2 regions of the Umezawaea sp. genome follow, and region 1 is predicted to be linked to the other one. Evidence: riboswitches for the same ligand, from Rfam matches in the RefSeq annotation. Region 1 holds a riboswitch; the other holds the start of a gene.
The links. Region 1 has a riboswitch for cobalamin ahead of AC156L_RS01740 (putative cobaltochelatase). Riboswitches for the same ligand answer to the same signal wherever they lie in the genome.

Region 1 (5,892 bases):
GGTACGCGGACGTGCGGGCCGTGCTCGCCGACGCCCAGGCGTTCCACCCGGACAACGCGCTGACCGCCGTGACGCCGATCCCGCGCCCGGTGCTGCGGGTGCTGGCGCGGGCCGGGTTCTCCCTGCCGCCGACGCTCGCCAACAACGGCACCGACACCCACGCGGACCTGCGCCGACTGGTCGCCGGGTTCCTCACGCCCGCGCGGGTGGCGGCGTTCGAGGACCGGATCGCCGAGCTGTGCGAGGAGCGCCTGGCCTCGCCCGTCGACCTGCACGCGGACCTGGCCCGCGACCTGCCGTGCGTGGTGCTGATGGAGGTCCTCGGCATCGCGGACGTCGACGTGCCCGCGCTCAAGGCGTGGAGCACGGCGTCGCTGGAGCTGTTCTGGGGCAACCCGTCGCTGGAGCGGCAGCACGAGCTGGCCGGTCGCGCGGGCGCGTTCCACCGCTGGCTGACCGCGCGCGTCCGAGCCGCGTCGCCCGACGGCGACGACCTGTTCGGCGCGCTGGTCGCGGCGGGCACGCCGGTCCGCGAGGCCGCGGGGCTCTGCTACTTCCTGCTGATCGCGGGCCAGGAGACGACGACGCAGCTGCTCAGCACGCTGTTCGACCGCGTGCTCCGCCACCCCGACGTGTGGCGGAGGCTGGCCGACGGCGAGCCCGGCCTGGCCGCCGCGTGCGTCGAGGAGGTGCTGCGCCGCGAACCGCCCGTCACGACGTGGCGGCGGGTGACCAGCCGTCCGGTCACGCTGTCCGGCGTCGACCTGCCCGCGGGCGCGCCGCTGCTGCTGATGCTCGCGGGCACCGGCTCGGACCCCGTCGTGTTCGCCGAGCCGGAGTCGTTCTGCCCCGGCCGGTCCGGTGCCCGCGGGCACCTCGCGTTCGGCTTCGGCAGGCACTACTGCCTGGGCGCGGGCCTGGCGCGGCTGGAGGGCGAGGTCGTGCTGCGCACGGTCGCCCGCCGCTTCCCCACCCTCCGGCTCACGTCGGTCGCCCCGCCGCCGATGCTCGGGCTGCTGTCGTTCCGCGCCCCGGTGAGCGTGCCGGTGACCGGCTAGGGGATCAGGAACGTCTTGCCCGTCGTCCTGCGCTCCTCCAGGGCGCGGTGGGCAGCCGCCGCCTCGGCCAGCGGCCACGACTCGCCGAGCACGGGCCGGAGTTCGTCGGCCGCGCCCAGCGCGAACACCTCGGCCAGCAGCCCGGCGGCGTACGCGGGGTCGCCCGCCAGGTTGCGCAGGCCGATCAGCCCGACGCCCTTGCGCACCACGTCCTTCACGGTGATGTCGGCGAACGAGCCCGACGCGGTGCCGTAGAGGACCATCCGGCCGACGCCGTCGCGCAGGAGGCCGAACGCGGACCGGGTGACGTCGCCGCCGACCGAGGACAGCGCCACGTCGACCGGTTCCAGCCGCGAAACCCAGTCGGGGCTCGTGTAGTCGGCGGTCTCGTCGGCGCCGAGCTCCTTGGCGGCGGCCAGTTTCGCGTCCCCCCGCGCGAGGGCCACGGCGACGGCGCCCGCGCGGGTGACCAGCTGCACCAGGAGGCTGCCGACACCGCCCGCGGCGGCCTCGATCAGCACGCGCTCACCGGGCTGGATCCGGGCGACGTCCACGAGACCCGCGGCGGTGACGCCCTGGAGGAACAGCGCGAGGGCCTGGCGGGCGTCGAGGCCCGCGGGCACGGGGACGGCGCCCGCGGCGGGCAGCACGGCGAGTTCCGCGTACGCGCCGCGGAGGGCGAAGCCGACCACCTCCGTGCCGACCAGGTCGGTGGACACGTCCCCGCCGACCGCGCGGACCACGCCCGTCACCTCCAGGCCGGGGACCACCGGCAGCGCGGGCTCCGGGTACCAGTCGTACAGCTCGTTCGACGCCCCCGACCGCTGGAGCGCCTCCCCGTAGTTCAGGCCGATCGCGGTCACCTCGACCAGCACCTCGCCCGGCCCGGCGACCGGGTCGGGAACCTCGTCCACCCGGAGCACCTCCGGGCCGCCGAACTCGTGGATGCGCACCGCACGCATGGAAGCCTCCCGCTGTAGCGGACCGTCGGTCCGTTTCTCTCTGGGCTACGATACGGACCAGTAGTCCGGTTCTGTCAAGTCGAGGAGGGCGGGGATGGTCGAACGGGCGGACGCGGCTCGCAACCGGGAGGCGATCCTGGCCGCGGCGATGCGGTTGATCCGGGAGCAGGGGATCGACGCGGTCTGCATGGACGACGTCGCCGCGGCGGCCGGTGTCGGCAAGGGCACGGTGTTCCGGCGGTTCGGCGACCGCGAGGGCCTGGTCGAGGCGCTCGCGCTCCAGGCTGGGGAGGGGTGGCGGGACTTCGCGACCGGGGTGCTGGCCGACGGGTCGACGAGTGCCGCCGAACGGGTGGTCTTGCTGGCGAGCAGCCTGTTCGAGCACGTCGTGGAGACGTTGCCGCTGGTGCGGGCGTTCGAGCGGGTCACGAGCAAGCGCGGTTGCGACAGCGGGTTCGAGCCCATCCGGGACGGGCTGGTCGAGCTGATGGCTCAGGTCGACCCCGGCTGCGACGCGGAGTTCCGCGCCGAGGCGCTGCTGGCGAACCTGCGCGCCGAGCACGTCCACCACCTGGTCGAGCGGTGCGGGATGCCGGTGGAGCGGGTGCGCGCGGGTGTGATCAGACTCGCCGAGGGGTTGGTCGCTGCTCCGTGGGATGCGACGATGCCAAAGCTGTAGGGGTGTGCGAGGAAGCCGGTGCGAATCCGGCGCGGTCCCGCCACTGTGACCGGGCAGGAGATCCGGGAGTCAGGAACTCGACCCCCGAGTCACCACCACCGGACACGGGCGTGGACACCCGAGGAAGGACCTCCCCGCATGACCTCGCGCTACCCCTTTTCCGCTGTCGTCGGACACGACGACCTGCGACTGGCCCTGCTGCTGAACGCCGTGCACCCCGGTATCGGCGGTGTTCTGGTCAGGGGGGAGAAGGGCACCGCGAAGTCGACGGTCGTGCGCGCGCTCGCCGCCCTGCTGCCGGAGCTGGCCGTCGTGCCGGGCTGCCGGTTCGGCTGCGACCCGCTGGTCGACACGGCCTGCCCCGACGGCCCGCACCCCGGCGACGCCGCCGAGCGCCGTCCCGCCAAGCTCGTCGAACTGCCCGTCGGCGCCACCGAGGACCGCCTGGTCGGCTCGCTGGACCTGGAGCGCGCCCTGACCGAGGGCGTCCGCGCCTACCAGCCGGGCCTGCTGGCCGCCGCGCACCGCGGCGTGCTCTACGTCGACGAGGTCAACCTCCTGCACGACCACCTCGTCGACCTGCTGCTGGACGCCGCCGCGATGGGCCGCGCGCACGTGGAGCGCGAGGGCGTCTCGATCTCGCACGCGGCGTCGTTCCTGCTGGTCGGGACGATGAACCCGGAGGAGGGTGAACTCCGGCCGCAGCTGCTCGACCGCTTCGGGCTCACGGTGGCCGTGCGGGCGTCGCGCGAGGTGGCGACGCGCGCCGAGGTCATCCGCCGCAGGCTCGCCTACGAGGCCGACCCCGAGGGCTTCGCCGCCCGCTGGGAGGCCGCGGACGCCGAGCTGGCCGAACGGATCGTGACCGCCCGCGCGGCGCTGCCGACCGTGGAACTGCCGGACTCCGAGCTGCGCCGGATCGCGGGCGTGTGCGCGGCGTTCGAGGTCGACGGGATGCGCGCCGACCTGGTCGTGGCCCGCACCGCCGCCGCGCACGCCGCGTGGCGGGGGTCCGAGGTCGTGGAGGAGTCCGACGTCGAGGCCGCCGTGCGGCTCGCGCTGCCGCACCGCAAGCGCCGCGACCCGTTCGACGAGCCGGGGCTGGAGGAGGAGCAGCTCGCCGACGCCATGCGGCAGGCGGCCGAGCACGCCGACGACGAGCCCGAGCCGGACGGTCCTCCGGAGCCCGACGGACCGGACGGCGGCGGTCAGCCCACCCCCGAGAACTCCGAGGCTCCCGAGAGCCCGGACCAGCGGCCGAACCAGGGCGGGTCCGGTGCGACGGACCGGGCCCCGGCCACCCCCGCGCCCGCGTTCCGCGCCCGGCTCCTCCAGGTGCCCGGCGTCGGCGAGGGCGCTCCCGGCAGGCGGTCGCGCGCCCGTGCCCGCACCGGCCAGGTCGTCCGCTCGTCCACCGCGGACGGGGCGGGGCTGCACGTGGTCGGCACGCTCGCCGCCGCCGCTCCGCACCAGAACTCCCGAGGCCGCAGCGGCCCCGGCCTGCTGCTGCGCGCCGGTGACGTGCGCCTGTCCGTGCGGGAGGGCAAGGAGGGCAACCTCGTCCTCTTCGTCGTGGACGCCTCCGGCTCGATGGCCGCCCGGCAGCGCATGTCCGCCGTCAGCGGCGCGGTGATCTCCCTGCTCCGCGACGCCTACCAGCGGCGGGACAAGGTCGGCGTGGTCACGTTCCGCGGCGCGGCGGCCGAGGTCGCCCTGCCCCCGACGACGTCCGTCGACGCGGCGGCGGCCAGGCTGCGCCGGATGCGCACCGGCGGCCGGACCCCGCTGGCCGACGGCCTGCTCAAGGCCCGCAGGCTGCTGGAGGTCGAACGGCTGCGCGACCCGCGGCGGCGTCCGCTGCTGGTGCTGCTCACCGACGGCCGCGCCACGTCCACCGGCGCGGGCGGCGACCCGATGCGTGACGCCCTGCGCGCGGCGGGCCTGCTGTCCGCCGACGGCACCGCGTCCGTCGTCGTCGACTGCGAGCACGGCCCGATCCGGCTCGGCCTGGCCGCGAAGGTCGCCGTCGCGCTCGACGGCGCCTGCCTGCGCCTGGAAGAACTGTCCGCCGACCAGGTCGCGGGCGTCGTCCGCGCGGCCCGCGCCGCCTAGGAGGTCACGGTGCCCCAAGGACAGCCCACCACGGTCCCGAAGGACGGCCTGACCACCCGGCAGCGGCGCAACCGGCCACTGCTGATGGTCCACACCGGCGAGATGAAGGGGAAGTCGACCGCGGCGTTCGGCCTCGCCCTGCGCGGCTGGAACCAGGGCTGGTCGATCGGCGTCTTCCAGTTCGTGAAGTCGGCGAAGTGGAAGGTCGGCGAGGAGGAGGCGTTCAAGGCGCTCGGCCGCGTGCACGAGGAGACCGGCGCGGGCGGGCCGGTCGAGTGGCACAAGATGGGCGAGGGCTGGTCCTGGACCCGCAAGCAGGGCACGGACCAGGACCACGCCACGGCCGCCCTGGAGGGCTGGCGCGAGATCTCCCGGCGGATCGCCGAGGGGGTGCACGGCCTGTACGTTCTTGATGAGTTCACCTATCCGATGCACTGGGGGTGGGTGGACGTCGACGAGGTGGTGGCCGTGCTGAGGGACAGGCCCGGTCACCAGCACGTCGTGATCACCGGCAGGTACGCCCCACCCGCCCTGCTGGACGCCGCCGACCTGGTGGTGGAGATGTCCAAGGTCAAGCACCCGATGGACGCCGGGCAGAAGGGCCAGAAGGGGATCGAGTGGTGAATCGGCTGGTGGTCGCCGCCCCCGCGTCGGGCAGCGGCAAGACCACCGTGGCGACCGGGTTGATGGCCGCCCTGCGCCGCTCCGGCAGCAGGGTCGCGCCGTTCAAGGTCGGCCCCGACTACATCGACGCCGGCTACCACGGCATCGCGACCGGCCTGCCCGGCCGCAACCTCGACACCGTGATGGTGGGCGAGCAGAAGGTCGCGAGCCTGTTCGTCCACGGGTCGCGCGGCACGGACATCGCCGTCGTCGAGGGCGTGATGGGCCTGTTCGACGGGCGGGTCGACACCGAGGGCGTCGGGTCGACCGCGCACGTCGCGAAGCTGCTGGCCGCGCCCGTGCTGTTCGTGGTCGACGCGCGCGGCCAGTCCCGCAGCCTCGCCGCGCTGCTGCACGGGTTCCGCGGCTACGACCCGACCGTGCGGATCGGCGGCGTCATCCTCAACCAGGTCGGCTC
Region 2 (5,892 bases), on a different contig from region 1:
AGGCTCGACCCCGACGTGCTGTTCGTCGACGACGGCAACATCATCACCAGCGCGGGCACCGCGTCCGGCATCGACGCCTGCCTGCACCTCGTGCGCCGCGAACACGGCTCGGCCGTCGCCACCGCCATCGCCCGCCGCATGGTCGTCGCCCCGCAGCGCGACGGCGGCCAGCGCCAGTACGTCGAACTCCCGGTGCCGGACTGCACGGCCGACAGCCTCTCCCCGCTGCTCACCTGGATGCTCAAGCACCTCGACACCGAGCACGCGGTGGCGGACCTGGCGCGGCGCGCCACGCTGTCCGAGCGCACGTTCGCCCGCCGCTTCGTCGCGGAGACGGGCACGACCCCGCACCGCTGGCTCACCGCCCAGCGCGTGCTGCGCGCCCGGCAACTGCTGGAGGACACCGACTTCGGCATCGACGACGTCGCCAGGCACAGCGGGTTCGGCACGGCCGCGCTGCTGCGCCACCACTTCAACCGCGCGGTCGGCGTGACGCCGAACGACTACCGCCGCACGTTCGCCCACCGCCCCGCGGAGGCCTGACGTGTGGCGCCTCGCGGTGGCCGCACTGGTGCCCGTGGTCCTCGTCGGCGCGCTCTGGGTGTTCCAGCGCCACCTGGTCTACTTCCCGGACGACACCGCCCCGGCGCTCGCGCCCGGTGCTCGGCCGGTCGTGCTGCGCACGTCCGACGGCCTGGACCTCGGCGCGTGGCACTTCCCCGGCCCCGGTCGCACGGTCCTCGTGGCGCAGGGCAACGCGGGCGACCGGGGGGACCGCGTCCCGCTGGCGGCGGCGCTGGTGGACGCGGGGTTCGCGGTCCTGCTGTTCGACTACCGAGGCTACGGCGGCAACCCCGGCAGCCCCACCGAGGAGGGCTTGGCGCTGGACGTGCGCGCGGCCCACCGGTACCTGCTGGACTCCGGCGTCACCCCCGACCGGATGCTGTACTTCGGCGAGAGCCTGGGCGCCGCGGTCGTCGCCGAGCTGGCCGTGGAACACCCGCCCGCGGGCCTGCTCCTGCGCTCACCGTTCGTCGACCTCGCCTCGGCCGGACGCGTGCACCACCCGTACCTGCCGGTCGGCCTGCTGCTGCGCGACCGCTTCCCGGTGGCCGAGCACGTCGCCAGGGCGGGGGTGCCGACGACGGTCGTGTACGGCACCGCCGACACCGTGGTGCCGCCTCCGTTGAGCCTGGTCGTCGCGCGGGCGGCGCGCGCCTCGGTGGTCGCGGTCGACGCCGACCACAACGACCGCGTGCTGCTCGACGGCACGGCACTGGTCGACGCGGTGGTCGCGCTGGGGTAGCCCCCGCCGACGGGCGGCTGAAGGCGCGGGTGGTGGCCGGGTAGCTTCGGGGCGTGTCGGAATTCGCCAGGGTGCTGGCCACACTGCGGCAGGCGCGTGGCATCAGTCCGTTCTTCGTGCTCGACGTCGGCAGGCCCGACTCGACCTGGGCCTCCGGTGAGGCGCTGCTCGACGGCGGGCCGGCTCTGGGGGACGCGCTCGACGCCATCGGCGTGCGGTACCGGACGGCGGAGCGGAGGGTGGCCGCGTCCCTGTTCTTCCTGAGCTACACGGCTCGGCTGCTGTGCCCGGTGGTGGCCGCGCACGTGCTCGGCGGTGCGGTGCCGGACGTCCGGCCCGCGAACGTGTGGTGGCGGTACTCCCCCGAAAGCGGTGTGCAGGTGCGGTTGGCCGACCCGGTCACCCGGCCGGGGGTGGTCGAGGCGATGGCGCCCGTGGTCGACGCGATCCGCCGGGAGAGCGGGGTGGCGGCCGGGCTGCTGTGGGGGAACGCGGTGTCGTCCGCGGCGGGTGGGCTGCGGACGTTGGCCCGGTCCGGGACGGCGAGCGCCGAGGAGTGCCTCGCGGTGGGGGCCGCGCTGTTCGCGGAGCCGCCGCTGCGGGGAGCGGGCGAGTTCGTGCCGTTCCCCGGCGAGGTGGTGTTCCGGCGGCGCAGCTGCTGCCTCTACTACCGGTTGGACGGTGGCGGGACGTGCGGGGACTGCCCGCTGCCCGCGAGGTAGCGCCCGTCGCGGTGGTGACTGTCCGTTCGCCGAGGTGGCGCACACGACAACTCGTCTGGTCGGTTGTGCCGGAGCACGTGGGACCTTTACGGTTCCACCGCCGCAGTGGACGGGAAGCCGGTGTGAATCCGGCGCGGTCCTCGCCACTGTGACCGGGTAGCGACCCCGCCGGGAACGTCACTGGCAGAAGAGTTCTGCTGGGAAGACGCGGGCTAGCGGTGACCTGGGAGTCAGGAGACCGGCTGCGGCGCCGAGTACACCGTTGACCTTCCACGAGGTATGGAGGAGCCCGTCATGACGAGCCCCGCACTGACACCGTCCACCACCGTGCCCAAATGGGCGTTCGCCGTCGCACTCGTGGCCCTGATCGTCGCCTGGGTCGTCCTCCAGGAGAACGGTGTCGCGCTGGGCGCTACCGCCGAGACGGTCCACGAGTTCTTCCACGACGGACGCCACGCCCTCGGCGTCCCGTGCCACTAGGCGGCGCCCGCATGGCAACCACCTACACCGGACTGCTGACCCGCGGTGTGGCCGCGGGCGGCATCGCCGGGCTCGCGGCGGGACTCGTGGGCCTGTTCGTCGTCGAGGTGCCGATCCGCGCCGCGCTGGCGGTCGAGGAGGCCCGCGCGGCGGCCGAGCACGTCGAGGGTGACGCGCACGAGCACGGCGAGCTGTTCAGCCGGGGCACCCAGGTCTTCGGCGGCGTGCTGGCCGCGGTCGTCGTCGGTCTCGCGGTCGGCGCGCTGTTCGCGACGGTCTTCGCCTGCACGCGGCGCTGGTTCACCGACGGGCAGCCGTTCTTCCGCAGCGCGACGCTGGGGTTGGCGGCGTTCGGGGTCGCGGCGCTGCTGCCCGCGGTCAAGTACCCGGCGAACCCGCCCGCCGTCGGCGACCCGTCGACGGTCGACTACCGGACGGGCCTGTACCTCGGGCTCATCGTCGCGGGCATCGCGGTCGCGTACGGGGCGAGCTTCCTCGCCTCGCGGCTCGGCCACCTGGCCGCGCCGGTGCGCGCCACGGCGGTGCTGCTCGCGACGGTCGCCGCGGTGACGGTCCTGCTGCTGGTGTTCCCGCCGCCGCCGGACGCCGTGCCCGCCGACATGCCGTCGAGCGTCCTCTGGGACTTCCGCCTCGCCTCGCTGGCCGAGACGGCGACCCTGTGGATCGGGCTCGGCGTGGCGTTCGGACTGCTGATCGACCCGGCGGTCCGCCGCACCACGAAGATCAGGTCGGTCACGGCCGTCTGAGCACGGGGTGGGAGGGGAGCCCCACGAGGAAGGGCTCCCCTCCCACCACCGGCGTCACAGCGCGGACAGCACGTCCAGGTCCACACCCACGAGCGACTCGCGGAACACCCGCCGCTCCCCCGGCTCGACCTCCACGTCGCACGGCACGACGAGCACCGTGCAGCCCGCGGCGACGGCGGAGGCCACACCGGTCGGCGAGTCCTCGATCGCGACGCACGCGGTCGGCTCGACGCCGAGCAGCCGGGCGGCCTTCAGGTAGGGCTCGGGCAGCGGCTTGTTGAGGCCGTCGACCTCGTCCCCGCACACCGTCACGTCGAACAGCTCGCGGCCGATCGTGTCGAGCGCGACCTCGGTCAGCGCCCGCTCGGTCGACGTCACCAGCGCCATCGGCACGCCCGAGTCCCGCACGGCGCGCAGCGCGTCCACCGCGCCCGGCCGCCACGGCAGGCCCGCGCGGAACACCTCCTCGGTGCGGCGGGCGATCCACGCGGCGGCGTCGGTCAGGTCCTCCCGCGTCGGCTCGACACCGACGTCGCCGTAGAGCAGCGCCAGCGTGGTGGGGACGTTCGAGCCCACCATCGCCTGCCGCGTCGCGAGCGACAGCGTGCCTCCCAGCTTCTCCGCGTACTCGTAGAGCGGGATGTCCCACAGCTTCTCGGAGTCGAGCAGGGTGCCGTCCATGTCCCAGAGGACACCGGCGGGTCGACCATCAGACATTGAAGTACTTCGCTTCCGGGTGGTGCGCGACGAACGCGTCGGTGGACTGCTCGGGGTGCAGCTGGAGTTCCTCGGACAGCACGACGCCGATCCGGTCGGGTTCCAGGAGTTCGACGACCTTCGCGCGGTCCTCCATCTCCGGGCAGGCGCCGTAGCCGAACGAGTAGCGGGCGCCGCGGTAGCCGAGCTTGAAGAACTGCTCGACGTCGGCGGGGTCCTCGGCGGAGACCGGGCCGCCGTCGGGCCAGCGCAGCTCCTCGCGGACGCGCCGGTGCCAGTGCTCGGCGAGCGCCTCGGTGAGCTGCACGCCGAGGCCGTGCACCTCCAGGTACTCGCGGTAGGCGTCCTTGCCGAACAGCTCGTTGGCGTAGTCGGCGATCGGCTGCCCCATGGTGACGAGGTGGAACGCGACCACGTCGACCACGCCCTCCCGGACGGCCGCGTCGCGCTGCCGCCAGAAGTCGGCCAGGCACAGCCGCCGGTCGCGGCGCTGGCGCGGGAAGGTGAAGCGGAGCCGTTCGGCGGCGTCGGGCCGCGGCTCCCGCAGCACCACCAGGTCGTCGCCCTCGGCGACGCACGGGAAGTAGCCGTAGACCACGGCGGCGTGCGCGAGCACGCCCTCGGTGGTCAACCGGTCCATCCAGTACCGCAGCCGCGGCCTGCCCTCGGTCTCCACCAGCTCCTCGTAGGTCGGGCCGCCGCCGCGGGCGCCCCTGAGACCCCACTGGCCCATGAACGTGGCCCGCTCGTCGAGCAGCGCGGCGTAGTCGGCGACCGGGATGCCCTTCACGACCCGGCTGCCCCAGAACGGCGGGGTCGGGATCGGCACGTCCACCGCGACGGACGAGCGCGCGGGGACGGGCGCGGTCTCCTGCGCCTCGGCCTTCGCCCTGCGCTCGGCCGCGATCCGCAGCGACCGCTCGCGCCGCGCCCTGCGCTCGGCGGCCTTCGCCCCGGCCTCCGGGTCGACGGCCGCGGGCTCGCCGCGCTTGGCCGCCATGATCGCGTCCATGAGCCGCAGGCCCTCGAAGGCGTCGCGGGCGTACCGGACGTCCCCGAGGTACATCTCGGTGAGGTCGTTCTCGACGTACGCCCTGGTCAGCGCGGCACCGCCGAGCAGGACGGGCCACCGGGCCGCGACCCCGCGCGAGTTCATCTCGGCGAGGTTCTCCTTCATGACCACGGTGGACTTCACCAGCAGACCGGACATGCCGATGGCGTCCGCGCGGTGCTCGGCGGCGGCGTCCAGGATGGTGGTGATCGGCTGCTTGATCCCGAGGTTCACGACCTCGTAGCCGTTGTTGGTCAGGATGATGTCGACCAGGTTCTTGCCGATGTCGTGGACGTCGCCCTTGACGGTGGCGAGCACGATCCGGCCCTTGCCGCCGTCGTCGGCGCGCTCCATGTGCGGTTCCAGGTGCGCCACGGCGGTCTTCATCACCTCGGCGGACTGGAGCACGAACGGCAGCTGCATCTGGCCGGAGCCGAACAGCTCGCCGACGGTCTTCATGCCGGACAGCAGCGTGTCGTTGATGATCTGCAACGCGGGCCGCTGCTCCAGCGCGCCGTCCAGGTCGTCCTCCAGGCCGACCCGCTCGCCGTCCACGATCCGGCGCTCCAGCCGCTCGAACAGCGGCAGCGCGGCCAGCTCCTCCGCGCGCGACGCCCTGTCCGACGACGTGGTCACGCCCTCGAACAGCTCCATCAGCCGCTGCAACGGGTCGTAGCCCTCGCGGCGGCGGTCGTGCACCAGGTCCAGGGCGACCGCGCGCTGCTCGTCGGGGATCCGCGCCATCGGGATGATCTTCGAGGCGTGCACGATCGCCGAGTCCAGACCGGCCTGCGCGCACTCGTGCAGGAACACGGAGTTCAGCACCTGCCGCGCGGCCGGGTTCAGTCC

Region 2: it holds a riboswitch for cobalamin, as region 1 does, so the genes downstream of both, AC156L_RS25255 (CbtB domain-containing protein) here and AC156L_RS01740 (putative cobaltochelatase) in region 1, are expected to answer to the same signal.

The regions. Positions count from the first base shown of each region.
Region 1 covers NZ_DBNGPQ010000011.1:3,887-9,778, forward strand. The annotation lists gene AC156L_RS01725 (cytochrome P450) at 1-1,058, shown strand, start outside; gene AC156L_RS01730 (quinone oxidoreductase family protein) at 1,055-2,020, opposite strand; gene AC156L_RS01735 (TetR/AcrR family transcriptional regulator) at 2,115-2,699, shown strand; cobalamin riboswitch at 2,658-2,798, shown strand; gene AC156L_RS01740 (putative cobaltochelatase) at 2,838-4,811, shown strand; gene cobO (cob(I)yrinic acid a,c-diamide adenosyltransferase) at 4,821-5,435, shown strand; gene AC156L_RS01750 (cobyrinic acid a,c-diamide synthase CobB) at 5,429-5,892, shown strand, end outside.
Region 2 covers NZ_DBNGPQ010000109.1:79,658-85,549, forward strand. The annotation lists gene AC156L_RS25240 (GlxA family transcriptional regulator) at 1-543, shown strand, start outside; gene AC156L_RS25245 (alpha/beta hydrolase) at 545-1,306, shown strand; gene AC156L_RS25250 ((2Fe-2S)-binding protein) at 1,360-2,028, shown strand; cobalamin riboswitch at 2,115-2,289, shown strand; gene AC156L_RS25255 (CbtB domain-containing protein) at 2,323-2,508, shown strand; gene AC156L_RS25260 (CbtA family protein) at 2,520-3,275, shown strand; gene AC156L_RS25265 (HAD family hydrolase) at 3,330-3,992, opposite strand; gene metH (methionine synthase) at 3,985-5,892, opposite strand, start outside.